2 linked regions of the Geotalea uraniireducens genome follow. Each later gene encodes a partner of the first gene's protein in a complex. Links are inferred from orthologs where the notes say so. Each region holds a gene or a part of one and is shown in the gene's direction. Other genes may lie near its edges.

Region 1 (8,044 bases):
TACATGCACCACAGAGGGTGCAAGTGGTAGCCGTATCGAGCCGTTCGGGGCAGGCATCGAAACAAGCGCCACAAGAGAGGCAAACTTTCTGAAAAGAGGAGATTTCCGGCATCGGAAGCTGGCTTTCAGGGTTGTGGCACCACCAGCAGCGCGCCGGACACCCCTTCAGAAAGACCGTTGTCCTGATGCCCGGTCCGTCATGCAGAGAATAGCGTTGCAGGTTGAAGACCATCCCTTGCGAAGTCACATCATCTCCCATCGTTGCAATGCATTGCCAACCGGCGATTACCTCCCTTTATAAAATATTTCCGGCAAAAAATCACCATTTGACGTGCAAAGGAAGAGCGAGCACCATCATGACGTAATCATCGTGGCCGAGCATTTTTGGCTGGATGGGCGCACGAGATAGCGGTGCTTATCGTCGCAAGAGAAGGGGAGGGGGAATGCTCCTTAACGTTATCGGCAATTATGCCTGTTTGCGGGGCGCATGTCCGAGGAGATATAAACGTGCGGCGGGGCTGGCGGACGAAACACGGTCCAGCGTTACGGCAATATGCCGCGCCCCTGGACCGTGATAACGGGTGGGGTCGAAACTAAATGATCTTATTAAGCGAATATTCGATAATGCCTTCCGCCCCTAGCTTGATCAGTTCCGGGACAATTTTACGCACTTCTTTTTCGTTAAGGACGCTTTCAATCGACACCCAGTTCGAATTGAACAGATGGGCAACCGTCGGATTGTTCAGGCTGGGGAGTATCTTGATGATTTCTTCCACGCGATGATTTGGCGCATTCATCTTTAAGCCGACCATGCTCTCAGCCCGCAGTGCAGCCTGGAGAAGCGTCGCAATTTGCTCGATTTTCCCCCGTTTCCAGGGATCATTCCATGATTGCCGGTTGGCGATGACCACGGGAACCGACTCCATAAGATCCTGGATAATGCGCAAACCATTGGCCCGAATCGTGGACCCGGTTTCGGTTACTTCGACGATGGCATCGCACAGCCCCTCAACAACTTTTGCCTCGGTTGCGCCCCAGGAAAATTCAACCGTAACGGGAATGCTCCTTTCGGCAAAATAGCGTTGGGTGAAACCGACCAGTTCGGTAGCTATGGTCTTGCCTGCCAGGTCCTCGGCGGATTGAACCGGGGAATCCTGAGCCACGACCAGAACCCAGCGGGCAGGGCGGCGTGATACTTTCGAATAGATCAACTCACAGACGGTCATCACATCAGAGTCGTTTTCCCTGACCCAGTCGCGGCCAGCAATCCCTACGTCAATCGTCCCTTTTTCGACATATTTACTCATCTCCTGGGTTCTGATAAGGCTGCAGCGCAGTTCGTCATCATCAACCGTCGGGAAATAACTTCTCGAAGACACCGAGACGTTCCACCCGGCCTTGCCGAAGAGATCAATGGTGGCATTTTCGAGGCTCCCCTTCGGGATGCCGAATTTCAGCTGTTGGGTCATTTTTTATAAACCTCCTCCGGATCGAAAAGAGGATTTGAATGCTCAACCCATTGGCCGTTTTCCCAGCGGGTATAAAAACAGCTCCGGTTGCCGGTATGGCAGGCCGCTGGACCGTTCTGCTTCACCTTGATGACCACCGAGTCATAATCACAGTCGGTCAGAACTTCGACGACATCCTGGGTGTTGCCGGATTCTTCACCCTTCATCCAGTATTTGTTGCGGCTTCTGCTGAAAAACCATGTCTTACCCGTTTCAAGTGTTGACGAAAGAGTCTTTTCATCCATGAACGCGACCATCAGCACTTCGTTTGTCTCGTGATCCTGGATGATGGCAGGGATCAGCCCGCCCATCTTGGCAAAATCAATTTTGGACATCGTGACAGTCTCCTCTCTCTTTGGTGGCATTTTTCGGGACGCGAACAGGCTCGACGCCATAGTCCGCAAACGAAAAAAGGGGTGGTCGCTTGACCACCCCTTCGGTATTCTGGTGGGCGATACTGGGTTCGAACCAGTGACCCCTGCCGTGTGAAGGCAGTGCTCTCCCGCTGAGCTAATCGCCCGAAAAGTACGTTTCAAATAGCAGAATGAGAGAGTCGTGTCAAGAGCTGTTTTGGCCGGACGGTCCTCCGGTCGGGATAATTTTACTGGCAATAAAAAATCGTTCTATCTGTTTTTAATTCACCTTGACAGAGAATTGACACAGTTGTTATAGTTTCGGTCCGCAGATTTTATCATGACTAAACGAGCGCGGGTTTTAGACTTCAGTTGAAAAGAGACACCAATGCCTCTTGAACAAGGCTTGATTCAGGTTTATACCGGCAACGGCAAAGGTAAAACGACCGCTGCCCTCGGTTTGGCGTTCCGTGCTCTTGGCCGCGGATTCAAAGTCTGTATGATTCAGTTCATGAAAGGTGGCGGCCCATACGGCGAGCACTTTGCGGCGCAGCATTTCCCGGACCAGTTCACTATTGTGCAAACCGGCCGGCCAGGATGGGTCAACCGCGAAAACCCCGACGCAGAGGATATCCGCCTGGCGCATGAGGCTTTGCAAAAGGCAAAGGCGATCTTGGCCGAAGAGTGCTACGACCTGGTAATCCTCGATGAGATCAACGGGGCCATTTCCTTTGGCCTGCTGGCCGTCGATGATGTTCTGGATGTGTTGCGTCAGAAACCGCCGCGGGTTGAACTGGTTCTGACCGGGAGGAATGCCGATGAGCGCATTATCGAGCTGGCTGATCTTGTTACCGAGATGCGAGAAGTGAAGCATTATTACCGGGCAGGCGTACCCGCCCGGCTTGGCATTGAAAAATAACCGGCCTGCCAGGGTCTGGAGCGCATTGATACGATAAACCCGTGAAGGAGAAAATTCATGTCAGAAAGAACGTTACGCATTCTCGTGGGGAAACCGGGGTTGGACGGTCATGATCGGGGAGCGAAGATTATCGCCCGGGCCTTCCGCGATGCAGGCTTCGAAGTCGTTTATACCGGTTTGCACCAGACTCCCGAGCAAATCGTCGCCGCGGCGATCCAGGAAGATGTCGATGCAATCGGCTTGTCGATCCTTTCCGGGGCGCACAACTCGTTGTTGCCCCGGGTCTGTGAACTGTTACGCGACAGACAGGCCGATGACATCGTTGTGTTCGGTGGAGGGGTCATTCCCGAGGACGATATCCCCGGTCTGAAATCGGCCGGGATCAGCGAAGTGTTCACGCCCGGCACTTCGACCGAAGCGATCGTTGCCTGGGTAAGGGACAAAATCGCGCCACGCGCCTGATCGCAATTCCCGCTTCGCCCCGCCAAATGCACCGGAATCGCAGAGTTCGGCCCCGGCACACCCGTTTCTCGTTTCATCTCCACCGTCGGGAGTACGCCATGAGCACGTCGACTCTGCCGCTAACAAAAGGAAGATACAATGTCTTTGGCCGACAAGATTCTTGCAGGCGACCTCAGGGCCGCCGCACGGCTAATGCGTGACCTGGATGACGGCTTTCGCAGCGCTGCCGAGGAGATGAAGCTCCTGTTCCCGCGGACGGGCAATGCCTTTATTCTCGGGATCACCGGCCCTCCCGGCGCAGGGAAATCAACCCTCGTCGACCAGCTGACCGCCGCTTTCCGCGCACAAAACAAACGGGTTGGCGTTGTTGCCATCGACCCGACCAGCCCTTTCACTGGCGGGGCGATTCTAGGCGACCGGATCAGAATGAATCGCCACGCCGACGATCCCGGGGTGTTTATTCGAAGCTTGGCTACCCGCGGCCATATGGGAGGCTTGTCCCGCTCGACCGGCGATGTGGTGAACGTCATGGATGCCATGGGGATGGACATTATCATTATCGAAACCGTTGGGGTAGGGCAGGACGAAGTCGATATTGTCAGGATGGCACATACAACGGTGGTAGTATCAGTGCCCGGTCTCGGCGACGATATCCAAGCTATCAAGGCCGGGGTACTGGAAATCGGCGATCTGTTCGTCGTTAACAAAGCCGACCGCGATGGAGCAGAACGCACCGCGCGCGAACTCTCCACAATGCTGGAAATGAAACAGATTCTGCCCGGCGGCTGGCTCCCCCCGGTACTTCTGACCGAGGCAAGCCGCAATCGGGGGATCAATGAACTCGTCCAGGAAATCGAGGCGCACCGGCGATACCTCGAAGAGTCCGGCAAAGGGGAGAAAATCCGCGAAGAAAGGACGGTCCGGCAATTCACCGACCTGTTGAGGGATCGTCTATTTGCCGAAGTTTACGAGCACTTGCATGTCAACGGGCGGTTCAGGGTGCTTATCGACGAGATGATTGCCCACCGAACCGACCCGTATTCTACGGTTGACAAGATTCTCCGGGAACGCGCAGTCCGCGCCGGTAATCCTTCTTGACCTGACCGGGCTGGCGTGATATTTTGTAGAAGTTTTACGGGGCCTTGGCCCCGTTCATTTTTTAGAGTAGGCAAAAACTCATGACTCGCCGGATCGCAGTACTTCTCGCCCTGATTATCTTCGTTGCCATCGTTGTCCGGAAACCGCAGAGTATTTCTCTCCCCGCAGCATCGCCGCAGGACCCGGCAAAGGAAGATCTCACCCGGATCGACTACCCGAGCCAGCAAACCGTAGCCTGGCGGCCTCACTTCATCCGTCCGAACGAAACACTTGAATCGCTCTTCGGCAAGAACTGGATTTATGTCGCCCGATTCAACCGGATTGATCGCCGCCACGCCTATCCGGGGATGACAATCAAGGTTCCGCTCGATATGACGGCGGCCAGGAACTATCAACCACTGCCGATGGAATATCTACCGGCAAAGCGTTACGAAAAATTTATTCTCATCAACCTGTCCGAGCAGTGGATCGGTGCCTACGTAAAAGGGAAACTCCAGTTCTCCATCCCGGCAGCGACCGGAGGGGACGGCCATGAAACCCCAGTGGGCCTTTACCGCATTGATGCGCGCGACCAGACCCATGCGTCGTCGTTGTACAAAACCGAGGACCAGACGGCCCAATATCCAATGGACTATGCCATGCGATTCCATGTTGGTGCGGACAATGTCGCCTACTGGATTCATGCCCGGGATTTGCCCGGCCGGCCCGGCTCCCACGGCTGTGTCGGTGTCTATGATGAGCCGATGCAAAATCGAGTGTATGGCATTCCCGCCCAACCGGTGCTCTTCGATGCAAAAAAGCTGTACGACTGGGCCGTCGGGAACCCGGAATATGGCGAAGACAGTGGTCACGCCGAGCTGATTGAGGATGGCCCGGTTGTGGAGGTGGTCGGCAAAAACCCGACCTATTGTGCCACGCCGCTGAAACCGCTCGTTGCCACCCGCTAAGCCTTCAGACTTTACTTTGATCGCTCTTGAGGCACACTGTCAGCATGGACGTTATTACTACCCACGTAAATGCCGATTTCGACTGTCTCGGAGCGATGGTCGCCGCTAAACGATTGTATCCGGACGCATTAATGGTCTTTTCCGGTTCGCAGGAAAAGAGCGTTCGGGACTTTTTCCTCAAATCGTCCGGCTATGCACTTGACTTCACCCGGCTCAAGGATCTCGATCTCAGTTGCGTCACCCGCCTGATTATCGTCGATTGTCAACATTCCTCAAGAATTGGCCGTTTTGCCGAAATTCTCAACAAAGCGGGATTAGAAGTACATATCTACGATCACCATCCCAGTTCTCTCGGCGACATCCCGCCTCAAGGCGGAACGATCAGGGAATGCGGTTCATCGACGACCATTCTGGTCAAGATGCTCATGGCGCAAGGCCAATCTGTCACTGCAGTGGAAGCTACCCTGATGATGCTCGGGATTTATGAAGATACCGGCAATCTTACCTTCCCGTCGACGACTACCGATGATTACCACGCTGCCGCCTGGTTGCTGGAGCAGGGGGCAAACCTGAATACCGTTGCGGATTTTGTCACCCAGGAACTCACCTCTCCCCAGATCGCCTTGCTCAACACTCTTCTCCAGTCGCTGGAAACTTTTTCAGTCAACGATCTCGACATTTCCCTCGCCCATGCCACGGTTGATTACTATATCGGCGACATCGCCGTTCTTGCCCATATGATGCGGGACATGGAAAATCTGGGGGCAATTTTCGTGGTCGTCGGCATGGGGGACCGGGTTTACGTCGTCGCGCGCAGCCGGATTCCCGAAGTGAATGTCGGCAAGATCCTCCGCGAGTTTGGCGGTGGCGGCCACGCCACGGCGGCGTCGGCAACGATCAGAGACCGATCGGCGATCGAGGTTTTAACCGATCTTCGCCAGTTGCTCCATAAAATGGTCAATCCGAAGCGGTCGGCTGCTGACCTGATGTCTTCCCCCGTAAAAACGCTGCCATTAGCCACGACAATTGCCGAAGCTCGCGAGGTTCTCACCCGGTACAACGTGAACGCCATGCCGGTCCTGGATCGGGACCGAATGGTCGGGATAATTTCGCGCCGTATCGTCGAGAAAGCCCTTTACCACGGCTTGGGGAATCTGCCGGTGGGCGAGTATATGCACACCGAGTACCTGCGGGCGACTCCTGATACCCCGATCTCCGAGATCCAGGATTATATCGTCACCCAGCACCGCCGGCTCGTGCCGGTCTTTGATGGCGACCGGTTAAGCGGCATCGTCACCAGAACCGACCTGCTGCGCTACATGTACGCGGGTATGCAGCAGCAGAATGATGCCGTCTACGACCTCGCCCGCGAGAAACTCCCGGTGCGCAAGAAGGATGTGCTTCACCTGATGGCCCGACACCTGCCGAAGAGGACTGTGCAAGTGCTCCGCGATCTGGGCGGAGCGGGCGATTCGCTGGAGCTGCCGGTTTATGCCGTGGGCGGCTTCGTCCGGGACCTGCTGCTCGGCAACGAAAACAGCGACATCGACGTCTCCGTCGAAGGTGACGGGATTTTTTTCGCGGAAACATTTGCCGCTCGATACGGCTGCCGGGTCAAGAGCCATATCAAATTCGGCACGGCAGTGATCGTTTTTCCGGACGGCTTCAAAATTGATGTCGCCAGCACCCGTCTCGAATATTACGAAACGCCGGGAGCCTTGCCGACGGTTGAGCGTTCATCGCTCAAGATGGATCTCTATCGGCGCGATTTCACCATCAATACCCTGGCGATTCGGCTGAACAGCGCCGATTTCGCCCTACTTATCGACTACTTCGGGGCATATCGGGATCTCCAGGAAAAGTCAATCCGCGTATTGCACAATCTCTCGTTTGTCGAAGACCCCACCCGTGTCTTCCGGGCAATCAGATTTGAACACCGCTTGAACTTTGCCATCGCCCGGCACACAGAGAATCTGATAAAAAACGCCATCAAAATGGGCTTTCTCGAAAAAGTCGGCGGCAGACGTCTACTGAATGAACTGATGCAGATTTTCAAACATAGCGATCCGATCGGGGCAATTCAGCGAATGGCCGGTTTTGGCCTTCTCCGCTTCATACATCCCGATCTCGTTTTGACGACGGAAAACCTTCGGGTCATCGAAGAAGCAAAAAAAGTGATTACCTGGTTCGATCTACTCTACCTGGGCCAACGGGTTGAAAATTGGGTGGTGTATCTCCTGGCCCTCACATCGTCGCTCAGCGACGACCGCTTCTGGAAGATGTGTACTCGTCTTGCCGTCTCCGAACATTACCGGGAAAAGCTCATAGAACTGAGAATCCATGGCGAGCAGGTATTGGAAGTCATGGAACGTCGGGTCGCCCAGCACGAACCCGTAGTGCCTAGCGAGATTTATTTCTGGCTTGCCGGACTGACGCCCGAACTGCTTCTCTACATAATGGCCAAGTCAGGCAATGATGATGTGAAAAAGTTTGTTTCCCTTTACGTTACGAAGCTGCAACACGTTGCCAGTTCAATCACAGGCAATGATTTGAAAGCGCTTGGTCTTCCCGTCGGCCCTCGTTATCGCAAGATACTCGATCGTGTGCTGGCCGCCCGCTTGAACGGTGAGGTATTGACCCGGGAAGAAGAGCTTCAGCTCGCAACACGTGAAATCGACCAAGTGTAGCTTTTGTGCAACACAGGCACGTGAAATGGCCTTCTCTATAATTTCATACGCGCTCTCAAATAGTTATGCC
Region 2 (5,597 bases), 2.0 Mb from region 1 along the record:
ATACCTGAAGGCAGTCCTGTAAGGTCCTGATGTGAGATGACCATACGTCACAACAACATCCGGAGGAATACCTGAAGCCCGCTGATCCAGACCACCCCCGCCTGCAAAGACGGGGGTAGTTTTTTCAGCCCGGTCAGGCACCGTCCAAATTATAGTCGTCGTGTTCGACGCACTCGGACTGCGCTTCGAGAAACGATTTTTCCTGCGAATCCTTGACGACTTCCAGGACACCATGATTCACCGACCAGATTGTCCCGCAGCTTGGGCATTCCATGATGTTTTCGTTGAAACCGTTGGAATGAAGATCAATATCGAGGTGCTCATGGCTCTTGCAGACGGGGCATTTCATAACTGTCCTCCTTTCGAACCATCCGGCACCGGCCAGATGGTTTCGCATGTCGAAACCTTAAAGGCCAATCGGGCTGTCATGTGCGAGACGCAAGGTGGGACTGTATTATGACTATACCTCAAACCGGCTCAATTGAAAGTGAGTGCTGGGGCCGGGTATGAGGGGGCAGCCGCCGGGAAGGGACTACCACGTTCGTCCTTTTTTCAAGCCGGGCAGCAGTTGATTGACGGTCGTAGGCCGCAGGACCATTATTTTCCCCAGCGGGGGCGTATTTTATTCAGAACCAGGAGAGTACTATGAGCATTGACGACAGCAAGAAGGCTTGGCAGGAGACGGTCGTTCAGAAAAACATTACCAAAACGCCTGAACGCAAAGCCGAATTTTCCACCACTTCCGCGATCGAAATCGAGCGGTGCTTCACGCCGGGCTTCGACTATCCGGGATACGATGAAACAATCGGCTTTCCCGGGCAGTTTCCTTTCACACGGGGAGTTCAGCCGACCATGTATCGTGGCCGGTTCTGGACCATGCGCCAGTACGCCGGCTTCGGTACGGCACGGGAGTCCAACGAGCGCTACAAATACCTCCTCCAGGCGGGTCAGACCGGCCTTTCCGTCGCCTTCGACCTGCCAACGCAGATGGGCTACGATTCGGATCACAGCATGAGTCAGGGGGAAGTCGGCAAGGTCGGCGTAGCCATCGACTCGCTGGCAGACATGGAGATTCTTTTTGACGGGATTCCGTTGGAGCGTGTCTCCACCTCGATGACCATCAATTCGACCGCAGCGATTCTCCTCGCCATGTACATTGCAGTGGCTGAAAAACAAGGCGTATCCCCGGACAAGATTTCCGGCACTATTCAGAACGATATTCTCAAGGAATACATGGCCCGGGGAACATACATCTATCCCCCCAAGGAGTCCATGCGGATCATCACCGACATCTTCGCCTACTGCAAGGATAACGTCCCGAAGTGGAATACCATCAGTATTTCCGGCTACCACATCCGCGAAGCCGGCTCCAGTGCCGCCCAGGAAGTCGCCTTTACGCTTGCCGACGGTATCGCCTATGTCGAAGCAGCGATAAAAGCAGGACTCGCGGTTGACGATTTCGCGCCCCGACTTGCTTTCTTCTTCAACGCCCACAACAACCTTCTTGAGGAAGTGGCGAAATTCCGTGCCGCCCGCCGCATGTGGGCCAAAATCATGAAAGAACGGTTTGGCGCCAAAGATCCGCGGTCGATGATGCTCCGCTTCCATACCCAGACTGCCGGCTGCACCCTCACCGCCCAACAGCCGGACAACAATATTATGCGTGTCACCATTCAGGCTTTGGCAGCCGTACTCGGCGGGACCCAATCGCTGCATACCAACTCCCGGGACGAGGCGCTTGCCCTGCCGACCGAAGATTCGGTACGGATCGCCCTTCGTACCCAGCAGGTTCTGGCATACGAATCCGGCGTTGCCGATTCCGTTGACCCGCTTGCCGGCAGTTTCATGGTTGAGGCCCTTACCGATCAGATCGAGCAGGCCGCCTTCACTTACATCGAGAAAATCGATAAGCTTGGCGGGGCAGTCGAAGCAATTTCCCGCGGCTTCCAGCAAAAAGAGATCCAGGATTCAGCCTATGCTTACCAACGGGCGATCGAAACAAATGAACTGGTTATTGTCGGCGTCAACAAGTTCACTATCGAAAATGAACCGCAGCCAGAGTTGCTGAAAATCAAGGAAGAGGTAGAATTGGCCCAGAAAACGGCCTTGGCTGAACTGAAACAGCGGCGGAATGACAGTGAGGTCCGGTCAGCACTACAAGCACTTGAAACTGCCGCGAAAGGAACTGACAACCTCATGCCGCCGATCCTGAATGCGGTTAAGGCGTATGCCTCTTTAGGAGAAATTGCCGATGTCCTCCGTAACGTTTTCGGGGTGCATCGAGAGACCGTCGTTTTATAAACAACTTGTCGGGGCGACATCATGTCGCCCTTTTTTCAAGGAACTGACATGTTAACTAAAATCAACCATCTCGGCATCGCCGTACCCTCACTCAGCGAAGCAATCCCCTTTTATCGCGACCACTTGGGCATGACATTCCAGGGGACCGATGAAGTCGCCGAGCAACAAGTTCGTGTCGCCTTTTTCCAGATCGGTGAATCCAAGATCGAACTGCTCGAACCGACCGGCCCGGAAAGCCCGATTGCCAAATTCATCGCTAAAAACGGCGCCGGAATTCATCATGTCGCCTATGAAGTCGACGATCTTGTCGAAGCTCTTCGCAAGCTCGAAAGCGAGGGGGTGCGGATGATCGACCGTACGCCGAGAACCGGTGCGCACGGCACTTTAATCGCCTTCATTCACCCCAAGGCAAGTGGCGGCGTGCTTACCGAGCTTTGTCAGCTTGCCCATTAACGGTACGGGAGCTCATTTTCTAGAACAGCTCTTTACGGTTTACGAGTCGGATGATACGCCCCTAACAGCTGAATTTTCTCTTGACATTTATCAACAAAACACTATAGTGTCTCCATCATTTTAGAACGCTATTTTGATATTTTCTTTACTTACAGCTTCCGACTTCACCAATATTAAAACGCAGTAATTCATACAGAGGTTGAAACAGTGGATTCATTTTATTTATTGACACCCGGCCACAGGTGAGTAAAATCTAACAATTGGTAAAGGTACAGACATCGATGTCTTCCACCACACCGCATAATGTCGCCAGTCCGACAGGCAAGACAACCATCAGCAGTCGTGCGCGACTGCCGATTCCAGAGACCCTTTTCTTTTCTCTCACGTGAGAGACTGAAAAGGGTTTTGTTTTGGAGGGGGGATTTTCACCAGTCACAGCTGGCAAATCTTTTCAAGAAAGGTGGTGATACCGAAAAGCGTACCATGTATGTAACATTTTATTTTTTCATGCAGTTTTATCATCAATGAAGGAGGCAACACATGAGAAAAAGAGTTTTGGCTGTAGCCGCCGCCGGCGCCCTGACGGTGGCCACCGCGGTTCCGGCCCTGGCGCTGGAAAATGAGTTTCACGGCTTGTTCCGGGTTTTCGGAACGATCTCGAACTACAATGATGGTGGTTCCGGAGCACTGCTTCCCGACCAAATCAGCGACGGCAACGGGAAAGACCCCAAAACAAAGAGCTTCGTCGAGCAACGTGCCCGGCTCATGTACATTGCCAAGGCCAACGACGACCTGAAGCTGGTGACCCACTTCGAGATCGACTCCCGCTGGGGTGACAACTCCTACACGACATCCCGCAACATGGGTGGTGCAGTCGGTGCCGACACCACCAACCTTGAAACCAAGAACGTCTATCTTGACTTCAACATCCCCTCCACTCCCTTGAATTTCAAGGTCGGCATACAGCCAATCACCGACTCTTACAAAGGGATCTTCATCAATGCCGACGCCGCGGCGGTCATCGCCACCGCCAGGCTTGGCGATGGTTCGATTTTGGCAGGGTTCTCACGCCTTGACGATGCCGACACATTCACCATCGGCTCGGCGGCCAGCCGCTCAGCGACCACTCCCGGCAAGGCCACCCGCGACCTCTATCTTTTGGACGGCAAGTACAACATCACCAAAGACCTGAAAGTGGGTGCATCCTACTATGTCTTGACTGCCGACCAGAATTCCACCAACCTCAACTTCACCATGCACACCCTCGGGGTGAACGGCGAGTACAAATTCAACCCGGTTACCGTGGATGGCTTCCTGCTCTACCAGATCGGCCGCACCGACGGCGCCGACAAGTATGACTTCGGGGGCTGGGCTGCTAACCTCACAGCCAAGGCAAAGCTGGGCCCCGGCACCCTCAAGGCATCCTTCCTTTATGCCTCCGGCGAGCAGAACAGTGACAACGAAGACTCCTCATACGTAGGCGTGACCAACGAAACATCCAAGGCCAACGGTAAGCACAGCTTCTATGAGTCCGACATGATGATCATGTTCCGCAACAAGTGGAACGTTACCGGTGACCGCGCCATTGTCTACAATGTCAAGAACGTCATCGGCGGTTTTGTCGGCTACAATGCACCGATTACCAGCAAACTGTTCGCTAATGCCAATGTCGGCTTTGTTGCCGCCGACAAAAACAACGACAATTATGGCGCAACGACGTCCGGCGACGCCAAGCACGACAGCCAGTACCTCGGCACCGAGCTCAACGCCGAAGTCGGCTACAAAGTGTACGACAACCTGACCGCCAGCCTTCAGGGCGCCTACGTTTTCCTCGGCGATTATTTCAAGCGCACTGCGGCTAATGGCCAGGATCCCCGCGACCCCTACGAAACCAGAATCATGCTGAACTACGCATTCTAGGTTTACATTTGCTGCCGGGGGACCTCTCCCGGCAGCGTGGTTGACTTTCCGAGGATTGCTGGTTTACTTGAATCTCGCTGCATTACATTACCCGAAGCGGAGGTTATCCCATGAAAAAAGTGGCTGTGATGGTGATGGCGGCCTTCATGATGTCGGCTACCATGCCGCTGTTTGCTGCCGAAATGACCAAGGAAGAGAAGAACCAGTGCCTGCTGGCGTCCAAGAACTGCGCCAACGATGTCGACAGCCTCCAGCAGAAAATCAAGAAACTTCATACCGAAATCAAAAAAGGCAAGAAAGTTTACTCCGCCAGCGATCTGAAGAAGCTGCAGGAGAAACTTGACGAAGCCAACAAGTTGCTCGATCAGATCATGATCGGCACCGGCGGTGGCAATTAGCCGATTGACTACTGCACCATCAGAAGGGGAGAGGCAACTCTCCCCTTTCTTTTTCCTGCCCCTCCTTGACTCACTAATCTTTTGACATGCGAAACGCAGTTTGCGATAATTCTGCCGCCTGTGGCGAGGGGCCAACGAGCTCCCTTTTCCTGACGCCATGCGGCCGGCGGCAACTTGCAGTGCCGCCGGCTGCACCACAGCAACAAATCAGCCACTTTACGGACTTAACCAATCGGGAGAAATAATGAAACGGATTTTCGGTCACTTTATCGCGGTCGCCCTGCTGGTTCTTGTGGCGCATGGAGCCCAGGCCACGCCACTCAGAGCCTTCGTTTCCGAGTTCGCAGTCACTGGAGCGGCCAACAAAGATGAATTAAAGACCACACTCCAAACCCTTCTCGCCTCACGCTTAAATGGCGACACGCTGGTCTCCGTTGACTCACCAGTCAGCGCCGACATTGTTGTCAAGGGAAGTTACATCGTCTTCGGTAAAGTCTTTAGTCTGGATGTGGTCGCCAGAGACCG

The links. Proteins that work in one complex are often made in the same cells at the same time.
Region 2: the proteins of meaB (region 1) and QMN23_RS01235 are in contact, whole or in part, in a crystal structure (PDB 8DPB), measured with the Methylorubrum extorquens proteins. The link is inferred for Geotalea uraniireducens from one-to-one orthologs. Residues at the interface, in SOR26638.1 of Methylorubrum extorquens: Arg20, Ala21, Ala24, Arg25, Thr28, Ser32, Arg33, Arg34, His37, Thr98, Gly99, Gly100, Ser101, Ile102, Leu103, Lys106, Thr107, Ala110, Ala113, Ile114, Asp115, Arg116, Ala118, Phe119, Ile120, Arg121, Pro122, Pro124; in SOR27001.1 of Methylorubrum extorquens: Glu577, Glu578, Asn579, Asp580, Gly581, Arg582, Arg583, Arg585, His596, Ala604, Ser605, Ala608, Asp609, Gly611, Phe612, Asp613, Val614, Asp615, Ile616, Gly617, Pro618, Leu619, Glu625, Arg628, Gln629, Val631, Glu632, Asn633, Asp634, Glu661.

Annotation. Positions count from the first base shown.
Region 1 is NZ_AP027151.1:2,275,835-2,283,878, forward strand. What follows is about bases 2,565-5,360. They hold meaB (methylmalonyl Co-A mutase-associated GTPase MeaB), read left to right. Parts: upstream 2,565-3,380; coding sequence 3,381-4,340; downstream 4,341-5,360. Other genes in these bases: cobO (cob(I)yrinic acid a,c-diamide adenosyltransferase), read left to right, coding at 2,565-2,780; QMN23_RS10590 (cobalamin B12-binding domain-containing protein), read left to right, coding at 2,838-3,242; QMN23_RS10600 (L,D-transpeptidase), read left to right, coding at 4,421-5,287; QMN23_RS10605 (A-adding tRNA nucleotidyltransferase), read left to right, coding at 5,332-5,360. Also shown: QMN23_RS10565 (glycyl-radical enzyme activating protein), read right to left, coding at 1-259; hisG (ATP phosphoribosyltransferase), read right to left, coding at 594-1,469; hisI (phosphoribosyl-AMP cyclohydrolase), read right to left, coding at 1,466-1,903; more of cobO, read left to right, coding at 2,250-2,564; more of QMN23_RS10605, read left to right, coding at 5,361-7,974. UniProt on the Escherichia coli protein: Binds and hydrolyzes GTP. Likely functions as a G-protein chaperone that assists AdoCbl cofactor delivery to the methylmalonyl-CoA mutase (MCM) ScpA and reactivation of the enzyme during catalysis.
Region 2 is NZ_AP027151.1:262,323-267,919, reverse strand. Bases 1-2,973 are described here. They hold QMN23_RS01235 (acyl-CoA mutase large subunit family protein), read left to right. Parts: upstream 1-645; coding sequence 646-2,301; downstream 2,302-2,973. Other genes in these bases: mce (methylmalonyl-CoA epimerase), read left to right, coding at 2,350-2,754; QMN23_RS01240 (hypothetical protein), read right to left, coding at 134-349; QMN23_RS01245 (biotin/lipoyl-containing protein), read left to right, coding at 1-22. Also shown: QMN23_RS01225 (histidine kinase), read left to right, coding at 3,295-4,674; QMN23_RS01220 (hypothetical protein), read left to right, coding at 4,785-5,072; QMN23_RS01215 (FG-GAP repeat domain-containing protein), read left to right, coding at 5,317-5,597. UniProt on the Escherichia coli protein: Catalyzes the interconversion of succinyl-CoA and methylmalonyl-CoA. Could be part of a pathway that converts succinate to propionate.